Regions from separate parts of the Aquitalea sp. FJL05 genome, predicted to be linked through region 1. Evidence: riboswitches for the same ligand, from Rfam matches in the RefSeq annotation. Region 1 holds a riboswitch; the other holds the start of a gene.

Region 1 (7,930 bases):
ATGCTATTTTTATTATTTTTGCAATTGTTATTGGTTTAATATTGTTATATTTGTCTGGGGTGGACGATAATATTAATAAGTAAGTTTCATGTGCGTGATCGATAGTCAGTCACTTTGGGTCGTTTCCGGTCACTTCCAAGGCGCTGCATGTGCAGCAGCCTTTGCACATCCATAGCTTTCGCGTTGCCCCTTTCTACAGGGCAATGTCCGTCTACGGCCGGATGTACACAGTTATGAAAGACTCACAAGGGAAAGCTGCGAGCCGTTCTGGTGTCAGTGTTCAAACACCTAGCCGCCTTGAAGGAAAATCAATATGATTACTCGTAATTGACATATCAAAAAACCAACCACGGATTCAGTTATGTTGCAACTACTTTTTGGGTTTCTGTCTTTCGCTTACTTGATGTTATTGGGCGAGCGACTTATTCCTGGGCTTTATAATATCGACTGGAAATACGATAGGTCACGCTGGCGATTCAGCCGAATGCTTGAATTTCTACCCGCTAACAAAATTGTGAGAATAGTCTCACTGCCAGTTATCGGGTTTATCACGCTTCTCACGCTGCCATTATTTCTTGATTTCCCCTATGCTTTCATTGTGACCATAGGCATGCTGGTGCTGTTTTTTGTCACATGAAGCCATTTCAACATTAGGAAAAACTGCGTGTGCTAATGCTCCGTGTTCAAGCAGCCAGTCCCTTATCTCATCTTTGTCAAAAAAATCAAGACGACACTAATCGTAACGTATGCCACCACCAGCCTCTGAAGCAGGGTAATCAGTTTGGCGAGCTGATTCCCTGCTTTGGCTTGCTGGCGAATGTCTTTTTCCAAACTGTAGCCAGGGCGTACGACTTTGCACTTTTTGGTATCGGGCAAATAGAGCAGTATGAGTAGTGCGTACACCACGATGAATAATGCCATCAAAATCTTGCCCATGCTGGAATCTGCCTAACATCAAGTCGAAAGCAGAAATCCCATTTTCAGTAATTCGACTTTGGCACACGAAGTCACCCACATCTCCCGACTTTTCCCACTTCACCTACGCCACCCTTGGGCCCCGTCAAGCATGCCGACGGGTGGCCGGGGCGAGGTGTTAAGCGCCTGCCCTGTTTGAGCGATTTGACGTTAGCAAATCGCGAGTTCAGGCGCGCCTCGCACCGGGCGGGACCTGTCGGGCAGCCGCAGGCCATGCTTGTGGGGTGGCCTGGGAGGTGAAGGAGGGCTTGGCCAGGCAAGCCCTCTTTCCCGTCCGCCGCGCGGAAGCGGCACTCAAATCATTATCCGCGTGAGCGGATGCAAACTCTGGTGATTTCCACCGCGTATACCGATACATCCTGGCATCCCCCTGCCTGGCGGCGGGTGCTGTCCGCCTTGGCAGGCTTGATTGGTGTCCGGGGCGAGCTGGCTCAGGCCCGCAACAGCGGTAGTCGCTCGAAATGGCCGCCGAATAGCTGGCGGGCGTCCTTGCCCCACCAGTCTTGCACCACGGTGCTGTACAGCTGGCGAAAGTCGATGGCATAGGGCAGGTTGCCATCCGTCACGCCCGCCAGTAGCGGTGTCTGGCCGTACAGGCCGCCCTTGACCCGGCCGCCCAGCATGAAATGACTGTTGGCGGTGCCATGATCGGTGCCGCGATTGCCGTTTTCGCGTGGCCGGCGGCCAAACTCGGCATAGCTCAGCACCAGGGTATCGTCCCAGCGGCCCTGTGCCTGCAAACGGTGTTGCAGCAAGGCCAGGCCGTCGGCCAGTTCGCCCAGCAAGCGGGCCTGGGTGGGCTGCTGGTTGCCGTGGGTGTCAAAGCCGGTGAGGGTGATGCGTGCCACCGCGATGCGGGTGCCGTTTTGCAGGATGTCAGCGAGAGTGTTGATGGCCTGGGCAAAGCCGCCTGCTGCCTTGGGCGGCGCGGTGGGGGCATCGGCCGGATTGGCCGCTGGTTTCATTGCGGGTTGTTGCAGGGCATTGGCTGCGGTACGGATATCGCCCTCCACCTTGAGAATGTGCGACAGCGCGCCGCTGTGTGCGCCGGCCTGCTGGTCTGCTGCCAGCTTGGCCTGACGGGCGAAGTCCTGCGGGTTACTCAGCACCACGGCGCGCGCTCCGCCATCCAGCGGCCCCAGGTTCTGGCTGGACAGCACGACGCCGTCGGCAGCAAAGCCGGCCGGTACCGGCTGGCTGCGAAACAGCCGGGTCAGCCAGCCTTCGCCCAGATACTGGTTGCTGGCCGAGGCCGTTTCCCAGATTTCGATGGAACGAAAGTGCGACAGATTGGGCTCGGGATAGCCTACGCCTTGCAGCACCGCCAGCTGGTGGTTTTGCCACAAGGGCAGCAGGCTGCTCATGGCCGGGTGCAGGCCGATCTGTTCATTTAGTTGCAGTACTTGCGGCCGGGGAATACCGATGGCGGGGCGCAGGCGATAGTAGTCATCGCTGGCGTAGGGGATGACCGTATTGAGCCCGTCATTGCCACCTTTTAGCTCGATCAGCACCAGCAGGCGCTGGTAAGCGGCCGGTGCCAGTGCATAGCTGAGATTCGGCAGTACTGAAACCAGCAGGCCGGCCCCCATGGCCTTGAGAAATTCGCGGCGTTGAAACATGGCAGAGTCCCTGGTAGTGGTTTCAATGAACCTGGTAAGCCGGGTCCAGCAGCAAGGGCGCAATGGCTTGTGCGCCGCTCATGCCTTCCGGCAGCGGCTGGGCCGGTGGCACGGCCAGTAGCAGGCGGGCGCTATCGGCTGCAGTACGGATATGGTAGATGGCGGTCCACTCGTCTGGTTGCAGCTTGATCGGGCGCAAGCCGGCCTGGATCATCCGCTGGATACGTGCCTCGCGCCCGCGGGCTTCGTCCATCTGGCTATCGGCTTTGACGAAGTTGTTGCGAATGGGCGCGGCATCATGACTGAGGCGGTCCAGAAACTGCTTGCGCGTCAGCAGGGTGGCGCTGTTGATCCATACTTCGCCACCGGGCCAGCCTTTGACATTGGGCGGGTTGAACACGTCCTGGCCCAACTGGCGGTTGAGCCCGGCCAGCGCACGCCAGTCCGGCGGGGTCAGGTCGAAGGTCACCAGCGTGCCCACGGTCAGTTCCAGCGGGGACTTGATCAACTGGCCCTGGCTTTGCCAGAAGGCCGGTGTCAGCAGCATGGCGCGCAGCAGCGGACGGATTTCGTAATTGTCGCGGTAGAACAGCGCGGACAGGCGCTGGATGTCGGCCTCGTTCGGGGTGGGCGACACCAGGGTTTTCCACAGCTTGATGGTGACAAAGCGCGCGGTCTGCGGTTTGCGCAGCAGCATGTCCAGCACGTCGTCGCCATCGAAATTGCCTTGCTGGCCGAAGATGGTTTTGTCGCCGTTGTCATGCTGATTGGGGCGGTAGACAAACTGGAAGTCCTTGTCCAGCGACCAGCCGGTAAAGGCACGCGCGGCTTCGCGGATGTCCTGCTCGCTGTAATGGCCTTCGCCCAGGGTGAACAGCTCCATCACTTCGCGGGCAAAATTCTCGTTTGGCTGGCCCTTGCGGTTATTCACCGTGTCCAGATAGCGCATCATCGCCGGATCGCGGGCGATGGCGTGCAGCAGCTGGCCGAAGTTGCCCAGTGCCTGATGGCGCAGCAATACATTCTGCTGATACATCAGTTGCGGCACGCCCACCTTGTCCAGCCCGGAAACAAAATGGTTATGCCAGAACAGGGTCATCTTTTCCGTCAGCGGGCTGGGCGTGCTGCGCATTTCTTCCAGCCACCAGCCACGCAACTCTTGCGCATGTTCGTTGCGCTCTTTTTGCAGGGCTTTCTTTTCGTCTTCGGTCAGATTGGGTTTGCCGGGGTGGTCGAATGGTTCATTGACCCAGGCGGGCGGCGCGCTGAGGGCGCTGTACACGGCATGATCCAGCAGCCGGTCCACTGCCTGTTGGCGGCCCAGTGGGGCATACAGGGCGATTTGTGCCGGATTGGCACCAAAGCCGGTGCGCGACAGCAAGTGACGTGCCCCTTCTTCGCCAATGCCGGCCCAGGCGGTGAGCGGCAGCAGGCAGAGCAGGATCAGGCGGATGGCTGTTTGCGCATGCGATTTCATGGAAAAGGCTCGCTCTTCGGTATAAGGCAGGCCGGCCAGAGCGTGCTCGGCCACCGTGGCCGGCTAGCTTCTGGCCGGTAATTGCTTGGAATATGGCTGAAGTTTACTTGCCGATTTCCTTGCTGACCTTGTTTTCTTGCTGATTCAGGTTTCTTTGTTCCTGCTTGCTGATGTGGCCATGATTTTTACGGGCATCGGCACGTTCCTGCTGGCGGATGGCGTGGTCCTGTTGGTGCAGTTCGCGGGCTTGTTGTTTGCTGATTTCACCTTCCTTGCGTTCCTGGTGGATGCGCTTGTCCTGATTGGCCAGACGGTGGTTCACTTCAGCGCGGCGCGGGTGCTGCTTTTGCCATTCGGTTGCGGCCGAGGCAGTGCTCGACAGGGTGGCGAAGGTGAGAGCGGACAGGCTGATCAGCATGATGTGAGCGGACAGTTTCATGATTTTGTTCCTTGGGTTATCGGCGAGTGCTGCGGTTTGAACAAGCGTGCTGTTGTTGTGAATTCATCATGGGGGGAAAGTGTGTACAATTCGTTTTCTGTTTGCTGCGGGCTGTTAATTTTCGTGAATAAACGGTAACGCCTTGTAAGCAAGCATGTCGGCAGGTATCTGTAAGGATGCCGCCAATCACCAGGGGTGCCCCTAGCGGGCTGAGAAACACCCTAGAACCTGAACTGGATAATGCCAGCGGAGGGAGCGTGATGCAGAAGGCCCCACCATCTGTTGTTCCGCTTGCTCCGGCGATTGCGCCTTGTCGCACGGAGAATGTCATGCAGTTGTTCAAAACCACTAGTCTCATCAGCGCGCTGCTGCTGGCCGGCCTGAGCCATGCCGCCGAACTGCGCGTGCTTACCCATAGCTCGTTTGCCGTGTCCAAGCCCTTGCTGGCGGAGTTCGAGCAGCAGAATGGCGTCAAACTCAGCATCATCAAGGCCGGCGATGCCGGCGAGATGGTCAACAAGCTGATCCTGACCCGCGCCAATCCCATTGCCGACGTGGTGTACGGCATCGACAACACCATGATGGGCAAGGCCGCTGCTGCTGGTGTGTTGTTGCCGGAAGCTGCAGAGCGCAAGTCCGGCCAGCCGCTGCTGCCGGGTGCCACCAGCATCGACTATGGCTATGTCACGCTGAACTACGACAAGGCCTGGTTTGCCAAGAAGCAGCTGCCGCTGCCCAAGACCCTGGACGACCTGACCCGTCCGGCCTACAAGGACCTGCTGGTGGTGGAAAATCCGGCAACTTCCAGCCCCGGTCTGGCTTTCCTGCTGTCGACCATCTCCGCCATGGGTGAGACCAAGGCCATGGCTTTCTGGGCCAAATTGCGCGACAACGGCGTCAAGGTGAGCAAGGGCTGGACCGAGGCCTATTACACCGACTTCTCGCGCAACGGCGGCGCGCGTCCCATCGTGGTGAGCTATGCCACCAGCCCGGCGGCAGAAGTGTTCTATAGCAAGGAAAAACTCAGCACCTCGCCCACCGCCAACCTGCTGCTGCCTGGCGCGGTATTCCAGCAAGTGGAAGGCGCTGTGCTGGTGAAGGGCGGCCAGCAAGCCGCGCTGGCGCGCAAATTTGTTGCCTTCCTGCGCTCGGACGCCGTGCAGAAGGATATCCCCACCACGATGTGGATGTATCCGGTGCAGCCTGGCATCGCGCTGGATCCGGTATTCCAGCATGCCGAAAAGCCGGCAACCCACACTACGCCTGACCAGCAACAGATTGCGGCCAAGAGCGCCGGCTGGGTCGGCAAGTGGACACGCATCGTGCTGAAGTCCGGCCAGTAATGCCCACCGCGAGCACGGTTCCTGACATCCTCAGCCCGCGGCTGATCCTGCGTCACCTGACGCCTGCCATGCTGCAGGCCAGCATGGAAGCGCGGCTGGCCGAGGCGGCGCGCTGGCTGGGTGCCCCCTTGCCCATCAGCTGGCTGGAAGAAGCGGCGGTGATGTCGCTGCGGCTGGAACAAATGGAAAACGAGCCGGAGTATGCGCCGTGGTCGATGCGCGCCATGCTGCGGCGGGAGGATGGCCAACTAGTGGGCCATATCAATTTCCATACCTGTCCCGGTCATGCCTATCTGCGGGGGCGTGGTGATGTCGAGCTGGGCTATACCGTGCTGCCGGCTTTCCGGCGCCAGGGTTATGCCACCGAGGCGCTGCTGGCCTGCGCCGGCTGGGCGGTGGAAACCGCCGGGGTGAAGCGCTTTGTGCTGTCCATCAGCCCGGATAATCTGCCCTCGCAGGCGCTGGCCGCCAGCCTGGGTTTCCAATGGCTGGAACGGGTGGACGACCCGGAAGACGGTCCGGAAGACGTGCTGGTTGCCGACTGGCCTTTTACCCGGCAGCGCCATGTCTGAGCGCGGCCGTCGTGCAGGGCTGGCGTTATTGCCGCTGGCCTTTTTGCTGCTGATGTCCATCCTGCCCTTGCTGCGTTTGTTGCAGGAAGGGCAGGGCGCGGTGTCCGCCGACCTGTTTGCCGACCGCTATCTGCAATGGCGCGTGCTGTGGTCCTTGCTGCAGGCCGCTGCCAGCTGTGTGGCCGCCTTACTGATCGGCCTGCCGATTGCCTGGTGTCTGGCGCGCTATCGTTTTCCTGGCCGCAGCCTCAGCCTGCGCCTGCTGATGCTGCCCTTTGTCATGCCCACCCTGGTGGCGGCCATGGGCGTGCTGGCGCTGTTCGGGCCGCAGGGCTTGCTGGGGGTGAATCTGCAGGACACGCCCTGGCTATTGCTGTATGGCAATCTGTTTTTCAATCTGCCGTTGGTGATCCGCGCCGCCTGCGAAGGGCTGGCGCAGATACCGGCCAGCCGGCTGGCTGCCGCCCGCACGCTGGGTGCCACGCCATGGCGGGTGTTCTGGCGGGTGGAATGGCCGGCGGTGCGGCCCTGGTTGTTGTCCGCCTTGTGCCTGGTATTCCTGTATTGCTTCTCTGGCTTCGGATTGGCGCTGCTGCTGGGTGGGCAGCGCTATGCCACGGTGGAGGTAGAGATCTATCAGCTGGTGTCCTACGAACTGAACCTGGCCGATGCCGGCGCACTGGCGCTGTTGATGCTGCTGGTGACCGGGGCGGTGGCCATGCTGTATGCCTGGCTGGAGCGCCGTCTGGCTGCGCCGCTAAAGGTGGACCCGGTGCTGCCGCGCCGTCCGCAGGGTCTGGAGTGGCTGCAACTGGCGGCGGCGCTGGCCTTGTTGCTGCTGTTTGCCGGCCTGCCTCTGCTGGCGGTGCTGTGGCGCGCCATGCAGGCGCTGGCTGCTTCCGGTTTCAGCCTGCTGCACGACGAGGAAGTGCTGCTGGCACTGGGCAACTCGGCCCGTTTCAGTGCCATGGCCGTGCTGCTGGCTGCGGTGCTGGGCTGGCTGCATGCCCTGGCGGCGCGCGGTAGCTTGTGCTTGCGGGCACTGGCCTTTCTTCCTTTCGTGGTGTCGCCAGTGTGCGTGGCGTTTGGCCTGTTGCTGCTCTACCCGCAGTGGAGCGCCAGTCTGCCCCTGCTGCTGGCCAGCTATGCCTTGCTGGCCTATCCCTTTGTGGCGCGCAGCCTGGCTGGTGCGCTGGACAGCCTGCCACGTCACTGGCCGCAGGCCGCACGCAGTCTGGGGGCCAGCCCCTTGCGGGTGTTTGCCCGTATCGAATGGCCTTTGCTGCGGCCGGCCTTCCGCCGTGGCTTGGCCTTTGCTGCGGCTACCGCATTGGGTGAATTTGCCGTGACGCTGTTTTTGTCGCGGCCGGAATGGCTGACCCTGACCACGCTGATCTACCAGCGGCTGGGCCGGCCAGGGGCCGACAATGCCGCCAGCGCCATGCTGCTGGCCTGTCTGTTGATGTTGCTGGCGCTGCTGGCTTTTCTGATGATCGAATGGCCGT
Region 2 (7,930 bases), on a different contig from region 1:
AGACACTCCAGAACGGCGCATCGGCCAGCGCCTGTTCCGGCTCCAGCCAGTGACGTGCCAGAAACACTTTTATTGCCGTGACATCATTGTCCAGACCAAGCTGGGCAAACAGCTGCTCCAGCTGATGCTTGCCAGTATCCATCGTTATTTTTCCTCTTGCTCCTGATGCAGTACTGCAGGATGGCGCGGAACGGAACACAGCGCAATCGACAAGCGCAGTGGCTTTGCTATAGTCATCTGTCCTGTCTCATGTCTGCCCACACCATGACCCAGCATCTCAGCCTGCAACAAGCCCGCCTGCTGCATCTGGCCGCTCAGGGACTACTGGCTCCGCCACGGCGCAAGGCGGGCCCGGCCGACGTGATGACCGCCATTCGCCGCATGGCGCTGTTGCAGATCGACACCATCAGCGTGGTGGCGCGCAGCCCCTATCTGGTGTTGTACAGCCGGCTGGGCCATTACGACCCGGCCTGGCTGGATGCTGCGCTCGCCAGTGGCCAGCTGTTCGAATACTGGGCACACGAAGCCTGCTTCGTGCCGCAGGAAGACTACCGCCTGCTGCGCCATCGCATGCTGGACCCGGCCCAGATGGGCTGGAAATACCCGCAACGCTGGCTGGAACAACACCAGGATGCGGTCAACACAATACTGGAACATGTCAGGCAACACGGCCCGGTACGCTCGGCGGATTTCAAGCGCAGCGCCGGCAAGGGTGACGGCTGGTGGGACTGGAAGCCGGAAAAGCGCCATCTGGAAGTGCTGTTCACCCTGGGCCAGCTGATGGTGAAGGAGCGGCGCAGCTTTCAACGCGTCTACGATGTGGCCGAAAGAGTCAGGCCGGATTGGGACGACGCACGCGATCTGCCCAGCCTGGAAGCAGCGCAGCGCGATATGGTGCGCCACAGCTGCCGTGCGCTGGGCGTGGTCAAGGCCGGCTGGGTGGCCGATTACTACCGGCTGCGCCGGGGCAAGTACGATGCTTTGCTACACCAGCTGGCCGATGCCGGCGAGCTGATTCCGGCCCGGATCGAGGGCTGGCAGCATGATGTGTTTGTCCATCACAGCCTGCAGGCAGAATTGGTGCTGGCTGCCGAAGACAAGCTCAAATCCGGCCACAGCACCGCCCTGTCGCCCTTCGACCCGGTGGTATGGGACCGCAAGCGTGCCAGCGAACTGTTCGGCTTTGATTACCGCATCGAATGCTACACCCCGGCCGCCAAGCGCCAGTTCGGCTATTTCGTGCTGCCGCTGCTCAGCCGTGGCCGGCTGGTAGGGCGCATGGACGCCAAAGCCCATCGCCAGCAGGGTGTTTTTGAAATCAAGGCGCTGTATCTGGAAGCAGGCATTCAGCCCACTCAGCAGCTGTGCCGCGATCTGGCCGCCATGTTGGGCAAACTGGCCGCCTGGCATGGCACGCCGCGTATTCAGCTGCAGCAGGGTCCCGCCGCACTGGCGGCCGCCCTTCAGGCAGCTGAGAACCAGCTGACAAGATAGCTTGGCCACTTTGAACAAGGAGGCGCAAGGCAGCTGCAGGGGTTTTGTTGACGGCGCTTAACCCAGCAACACTTCGCTGTACTGGATCTGCGGCGTGATATCGGTGTAATTGGCGATATCACCCTGCAGCTCTTCCGCTATCGGCATGAACGCCGCCAAAAATGTCTCGACCGACTCAAACTGCAGCTGGCACTGCGCGGTGAACTGCGGCATGGTGCCCGGCTGGCTGCCGCTGATGCCCTTCTCCACCCGCATGTCGAGCAAGGCCGGAGCCAGCAGTTTGCTGGCCAGCGGCATGTGCTGTTGCAGGTAGTAGTCGAAATCGAAACGGGCAGTAGCGCTATACGGATAGAGAATGCTGACGTTGATCATGACCATGTCCTTGGTGGTGAGGGCATCAGCATAATCGCATCGCCGCCCGCACTCCAGCTTCAAGCGACCTGCTTGCGGTACTGGATAAAGCCCAGATTGTCTGCCAGCCGGTCGTACAGCTGGCGCGCCGGGGCGTTGCTTTCATGGGTGAGCCAGTACACCCGGCTACAGCCGGCTGTCTTGGCATAGGCATACACCTGCTCGATCAAGGCCCGCCCGGCACCGGTACCGCGTATTTCCGGTTGCACGAACAGATCCTGCAGATAACAGTAATTGCCCGGCGTCCAGCTGCTGCGATGCAACACCGTATGTACCAGCCCCACCGCCTGCTCACCCTGCCAGGCCAGCCAGGCCTGCATCGGCTCGGCCGGGTCGAGAAAACGCTGCCAGGTGATGGCGGTATCCGCCTCGCTCTGGCTGCTGTGATAGAAATCCAGATAGCCCTGCCACAAGGGCAGCCAGGCGGCAAAATCAGTGGCGGCAAGCGGGCGGATGGATACGGCGTGGCTCATGGCGTTCTCCTGTGGATAAGCCCTCATGCTGCCCGGCTTATGGCCCCATGGGCAGAGCCAATGCCAGTCAACACAATGGAACCACTATCAGCAAAGTCCCAGGCTTTACCCACAGGAGTATTGCAACAGCAAACTTATCCACAAGAGAAGCCGCAACCATCCCCAGCCTCAGTGGCATGCCGGGACAGAAATCTTCTCACCGTCCACATCGATAAATGGACCACGACGATCAGCAATCAAGAAATAGATCATGCCGCCAAGCCCGGCCGCCATGAACCAGGAAAAGTCTCTGAACACAGCAAACAAGGGCAAGAAGGTGAGCCCAAGAGCCAGCCCGCCAGAGATCATCAGCGCAATGATCGCCCTGGGATTACTGCCTGCCATATAGTGGTATTCGCTCTGTGCATCATCTGAATACAAGGCAGGTATATTGATTTTCTGCTTTCTGATTATCCAGTAATCAATCATGATGATGCCGAATAGTGGCCCCAGCAATGCTCCTAATCCCCCCAGAAAAATCGGAATGACCAGGGGTGAGTTATAAAGATTCCATGGCAGGATAAGCAGCCCAATCAAAGCAGATAAAATGGCAGCTTTGCGAAAATTCATGTACTTCGGCATCAGGTTTGTCAATGCATAGGTTGGTGCCACAAAATTGGCCATCAAATTCACACCGACTGTCAGTATCAGTAGCGAAAGCGTGGCAAGCACCAACAAAAAGGTATTCGGAATCATCGCGACAATATCTGCCGGCGACGCAATGATATGGCCATCAATATGGTATTGCCCACCAGTAAGCACCACGACAATTCCACCAAAAAGCAACATATTGATTGGAATACCCCAGAAATTTCCCCAGAAAATGGAATTCCTGGATTGCGCAGCTCGAGTGAAGTCGCAGAAATTAAGAATGAAAGTACCGTAAACACTTACCCACAGGGCCGCAGCACCAAGAATTTTTATCCACATGTCAGTGCCACTCAGTGCATGACTCATTTCCCAGGCAATGGAAAACTTGGCACGCACCAGAATCCAGCCTGCGAGCGCGCTAAAAGTCATCAAGATCACAGGCCCGGCAATGGCTTCATACTTGCGAATCATTTCCATGCCATAGCTGACAATTACCAGCTGTATGGCCCACAGTAGCAGGAAAGTAGCCCAACCCAATGAAGACAGGCCAATTGCGAATGCATAATTCCCCAGGTTATGCACATCATTGGCCCATAGTGCAAAAATACTGTAAGCACTCCATTGCCTGCCATTTTTATTTGTTGGTGCTAAATCAGCATTATAAAGCCGTGAACTCAGCCCAGATTGGCCATCTAAATAATTGGTAACTGGCTGATCAGCAGGTGTTGCTGCCGGCAAATTGCCAGAATCTTCAATATAATCGGTTTGCCGCATGCTATTTTCTCCCTGTCCGGATGTAAATAAACCGTTGCAACAAGAGATACCGGAAAATAAATTACGCATGACCTGCAATGACTGCCCACTCGCTTCCTATCAGGATAATCAGCTTTATACTGCAAGACAGCATTGATCTCTCCGCAACAACTGTTCTGGTGCAGGCGGATGATGGCATTAAATGGCAATAATATGTCCTGAACTTATTGCCGGAATAAATAACTGAATTCCACAATCATCAATATCTGCATGCATAATCCAAAACAATGTTGCAGACGCAAAAAAACCGCCTGCACAAAAGTGACAGACGGTTTTGACTTCAGCTTCAGTTAGATCAGATCTTGTCGTACAGCTTGGCTCCGCCCTTCACAAACTCCACCGACTTCACTTCCATGCCCTTCTGCAGCGCCGCTTCCTCGCTGATGCCCTGCTTGGCGGCGAATTCGCGTACGTCCTGGGTGATCTTCATCGAGCAGAAATGCGGGCCGCACATGGAACAGAAGTGCGCCACCTTGGCGCTGTCCTTGGGCAGGGTTTCGTCATGGAAGCTGCGCGCCTTGTCCGGATCCAGACCCAGATTGAACTGGTCTTCCCAGCGGAATTCGAAACGCGCCTTGGACAGCGCGTTATCGCGGATCTGCGCACCAGGGTGACCCTTGGCCAGATCGGCCGCATGGGCGGCCAGCTTGTAGGTGATGATGCCTTCCTTGACGTCGTCCTTGTTGGGCAGGCCCAGGTGTTCCTTCTGGGTGACGTAGCACAGCATGGCCGTGCCATACCAGCCGATCTGGGCAGCGCCGATGGCCGAGGTGATGTGGTCGTAGCCCGGTGCGATGTCGGTGGTGAGCGGGCCCAGGGTGTAGAACGGCGCTTCGTGGCACCACTCCAGTTCCTTGTCCATATTCTCCTTGATCAGCTGCATCGGCACATGGCCGGGGCCTTCGATCATCACCTGCACATCGTGCTGCCAGGCAATCTGCGTCAGCTCGCCCAGGGTTTTCAGTTCGCCCAGCTGGGCGGCATCGTTGGCATCCCACACGCTGCCCGGACGCAGACCATCACCCAGGCTGAAGGCCACGTCGTAAGCCTTCATGATTTCGCAGATGTCCTCGAAATGGGTGTAGAGGAAGTTTTCCTGATGGTGGGCCAGACACCACTTGGCCATGATGGAACCACCACGCGACACGATGCCGGTCATGCGGTTGGCGGTCAGCGGCACATAGCGCAGCAGCACACCAGCGTGGATGGTGAAGTAGTCCACGCCCTGCTCGGCCTGCTCGATCAGCGTGTCCTTGAAGATTTCCCAGCTCAGGTCTTCGGCCTTGCCGTTGACCTTTTCCAGCGCCTGATAGATGGGCACGGTGCCGATGGGTACCGGCGAATTGCGCAAAATCCACTCGCGGGTTTCATGGATGTTCTTGCCGGTGGACAGGTCCATGATGGTGTCGGCACCCCAGCGGATGCCCCAGGTCATCTTGTCCACTTCTTCGGAAATCGACGACGTTACCGCACTATTGCCGATATTGCCGTTGATCTTCACCAGGAAGTTGCGGCCGATGATCATCGGCTCGGATTCCGGATGGTTGATGTTGTTGGGAATGATGGCGCGGCCGCAGGCCACTTCCTGGCGCACGAATTCCGGGGTGATTTCCTCCGGCAGCGCCGCACCATAACTGTGACCGGCATGCTGGCGGGTCATCAGCTCCAGCAGCTTGGTGTTCTTGCCACCGGCAGCCTGCAGGCTCCCGATATAGGCCTTGCGGTTCAGGCTTTCGCGGATGGCGACATATTCCATTTCCGGCGTGATGATGCCCTGGCGCGCATAGTGCATCTGGCTGACATTCTGGCCCGGCCGCGCACGGCGCGGTTTGCGCTTCAGGTTGAAACGCAGCTCGTCCAGTTTGCTGTCCGCTTCACGGGCGCGGCCGTATTCGCTGGACAGGCCGGCAAGCTGTTCGGTATCGCCACGTTCGGCAATCCAGGCAGCGCGCAAAGCCGGCAGGCCGCTCTGGATATCGATGCTGGCTGCCGGGTCGGAATAGATGCCGCTGGTGTCGTAAACATAGATGGGCGGGTTGGCTTCACCACCAAACTGGGTGGGGGTCGCGCTCTGGCTGATTTCACGCATCGGCACGCGAATATCCGGGCGGCTGCCTTCAACATAGATCTTGCGGGAATTGGGCAGGGGCTGGATGGCGGCAGTATCGACCACCATCTGTTCATTCAGTTTTGCGGGCGCGTTCATCGGGTTTCCTCCATGCGATGAAACGGCGCAAGGAGCGGAATTCCGGCGAACCGGGCTGCAAGGGAAGGGGGTGGGACCATGCAGATTGCGCTTCCCTACGCCGGGATTAACCGGGTCAGGTTCCAAGGGTATTTCTCACCCGTGCAACATGAAGCGGATAACATCCCCATCCAGTCTGGATAAGGACACCACAGCTTGCCGCACAGGACCCCTAGCGATGCTGTGAAGGTAAGGTAAATGTGGGATAATCGCAAGTTATCGTCATGACACGCTGCCTATTGAAGTCAGGTTTTCCGCAATGCGGCACACCCGCTTTGGCAGCCAGCCTTCGGAGTAAGCTGATGGATTTTGAAAATGCCCGTTTCAACATGGTCGAGCAGCAGATTCGTCCGTGGGACGTACTTGACCCGAAAATTCTGGACCTGCTGTTTCACGTGAAACGCGAAGACTTCGTTGCTGACGACAAGCGCCAGCTGGCCTTTGTCGACACCGAACTGCCGCTGCCGCACGGTGGCAAGATGCTGCAGCCCAAGCTGGAAGCCCGTCTGGCGCAGGACGTCGCTGTCGAGGCACAAGACAAGGTACTGGAAATCGGTACTGGTGCTGGCTATCTGACCGCCTTGCTGGCCAAGCTGGGCCGCCATGTATATAGCGTTGAGATTAATGCCGCCACGCGCGAAACCGCAGCTGCCAACCTGAAAAAAGCCGGTATCGGCAATGTCACCCTGGTGGAAGGCAATGGTCTGGACGGCCTGCAGCAGCAAGCTCCGTTCGATGTCATCGTGGTGGGTGGTTCGCTGCCGGTGGTGCCGGAAAGCCTGAAATCCCAGCTGGCCGTAGGTGGCCGCATGATCGTGGTGGTGGGTGACCTGCCGGTGATGAGCTGCAAGCTGATCAAGCGCGTGGGCGAATCATCCTTCAGCGAAACCAATCTGTTTGAAACCTGTATTTCCCGTCTGGCCAAGGCAGAAGCCATCGAGCCGGAACGCTTCGTTTTCTGATGCTCAGGGAAATCACTGCCAGCGATCTGGCGGCATGGCTGGCCGATACCGGCAAGGAACAGCCGCTGCTGCTGGACGTAAGGGAAGATTGGGAAGTTCAGCTGGCCAGCATTGCCGGTTCGCTGCACATTCCGATGAACCTGATTCCGCTGCGCATGAGCGAGCTGCCGGATGACCGGACCATCGTCACCGTCTGCCATCATGGTGTACGCAGCTATCAGGTTGGCCTGTACCTGGCCAATGCCGGTTTCGAACAGGTGCTGAGCCTGCGTGGTGGTGTGGAAGCCTGGGCCTGTGATGTAGATCCGGCCATGGCCCATTATTGAGATCAGCAGCCCCTCCCTGCCGCCAAGCCGTACCCTGACAAGGCCATTCCCTCGCGGAATGGCTTTTGTTTTGCAACTTGTCCCTGCTGCTTTCGTCCAAAAATGCAGCAAAACCAACCCGATACGGTATCTGTCTTGAGCCTTAGTCAACTCCAATACCTTGCTCCTGCCCTGGCCCCGGTGCATCCGGCCTGGGAGGATGTACTGAAATTACCTGCCGTCTTTGCCCGTCTGGTACAGATCGATCAGCAGCTGGGCCAGCAAGCCGCCCAAGGCAAAACCCTGTTTCCGCCACGCGCCGACATCTTCAGTGCCCTGCGCACCATGGCACCCGCCGACATCAAGGTGGTGATCCTGGGCCAGGACCCGTATCACGGTCAGGGCGAAGCCATGGGCTTGTCTTTCTCTGTACCTCCGGGCGTGCGTATCCCGCCCAGCCTGCGCAATATCTACAAGGAACTGGTAGCTGACCTGGGCGGTGGCATGCCAGCCAGCGGCGATCTTTCGCACTGGGCCGAACAGGGCGTGCTGCTGCTGAACAGCGTGCTGACGGTGGAAATGGACAAGGCCGGCAGT

The links. Region 1 has a riboswitch for thiamine pyrophosphate ahead of DBR44_RS03465 (thiamine ABC transporter substrate binding subunit). Riboswitches for the same ligand answer to the same signal wherever they lie in the genome.
Region 2: it holds a riboswitch for thiamine pyrophosphate, as region 1 does, so the genes downstream of both, thiC (phosphomethylpyrimidine synthase ThiC) here and DBR44_RS03465 (thiamine ABC transporter substrate binding subunit) in region 1, are expected to answer to the same signal.

Annotation. Positions count from the first base shown of each region.
Region 1 is NZ_QAJS01000004.1:107,119-115,048, forward strand. It holds gene DBR44_RS03435 (hypothetical protein) at 1-83, shown strand, start outside; gene DBR44_RS03440 (hypothetical protein) at 362-637, shown strand; gene DBR44_RS03445 (hypothetical protein) at 700-936, opposite strand; gene DBR44_RS03450 (DUF1501 domain-containing protein) at 1,407-2,594, opposite strand; gene DBR44_RS03455 (DUF1800 family protein) at 2,617-4,125, opposite strand; gene DBR44_RS03460 (hypothetical protein) at 4,175-4,510, opposite strand; TPP riboswitch at 4,692-4,783, shown strand; gene DBR44_RS03465 (thiamine ABC transporter substrate binding subunit) at 4,840-5,853, shown strand; gene DBR44_RS03470 (GNAT family N-acetyltransferase) at 5,853-6,425, shown strand; gene DBR44_RS03475 (iron ABC transporter permease) at 6,418-7,930, shown strand, end outside.
Region 2 is NZ_QAJS01000003.1:124,182-132,111, forward strand. It holds gene DBR44_RS02620 (DUF2789 domain-containing protein) at 1-142, opposite strand, end outside; gene DBR44_RS02625 (winged helix-turn-helix domain-containing protein) at 250-1,494, shown strand; gene DBR44_RS02630 (EthD family reductase) at 1,552-1,866, opposite strand; gene DBR44_RS02635 (GNAT family N-acetyltransferase) at 1,926-2,378, opposite strand; gene DBR44_RS02640 (cytosine permease) at 2,547-3,782, opposite strand; gene thiC (phosphomethylpyrimidine synthase ThiC) at 4,117-6,027, opposite strand; TPP riboswitch at 6,103-6,250, opposite strand; gene DBR44_RS02650 (protein-L-isoaspartate O-methyltransferase) at 6,369-7,028, shown strand; gene DBR44_RS02655 (rhodanese-like domain-containing protein) at 7,025-7,354, shown strand; gene ung (uracil-DNA glycosylase) at 7,490-7,930, shown strand, end outside.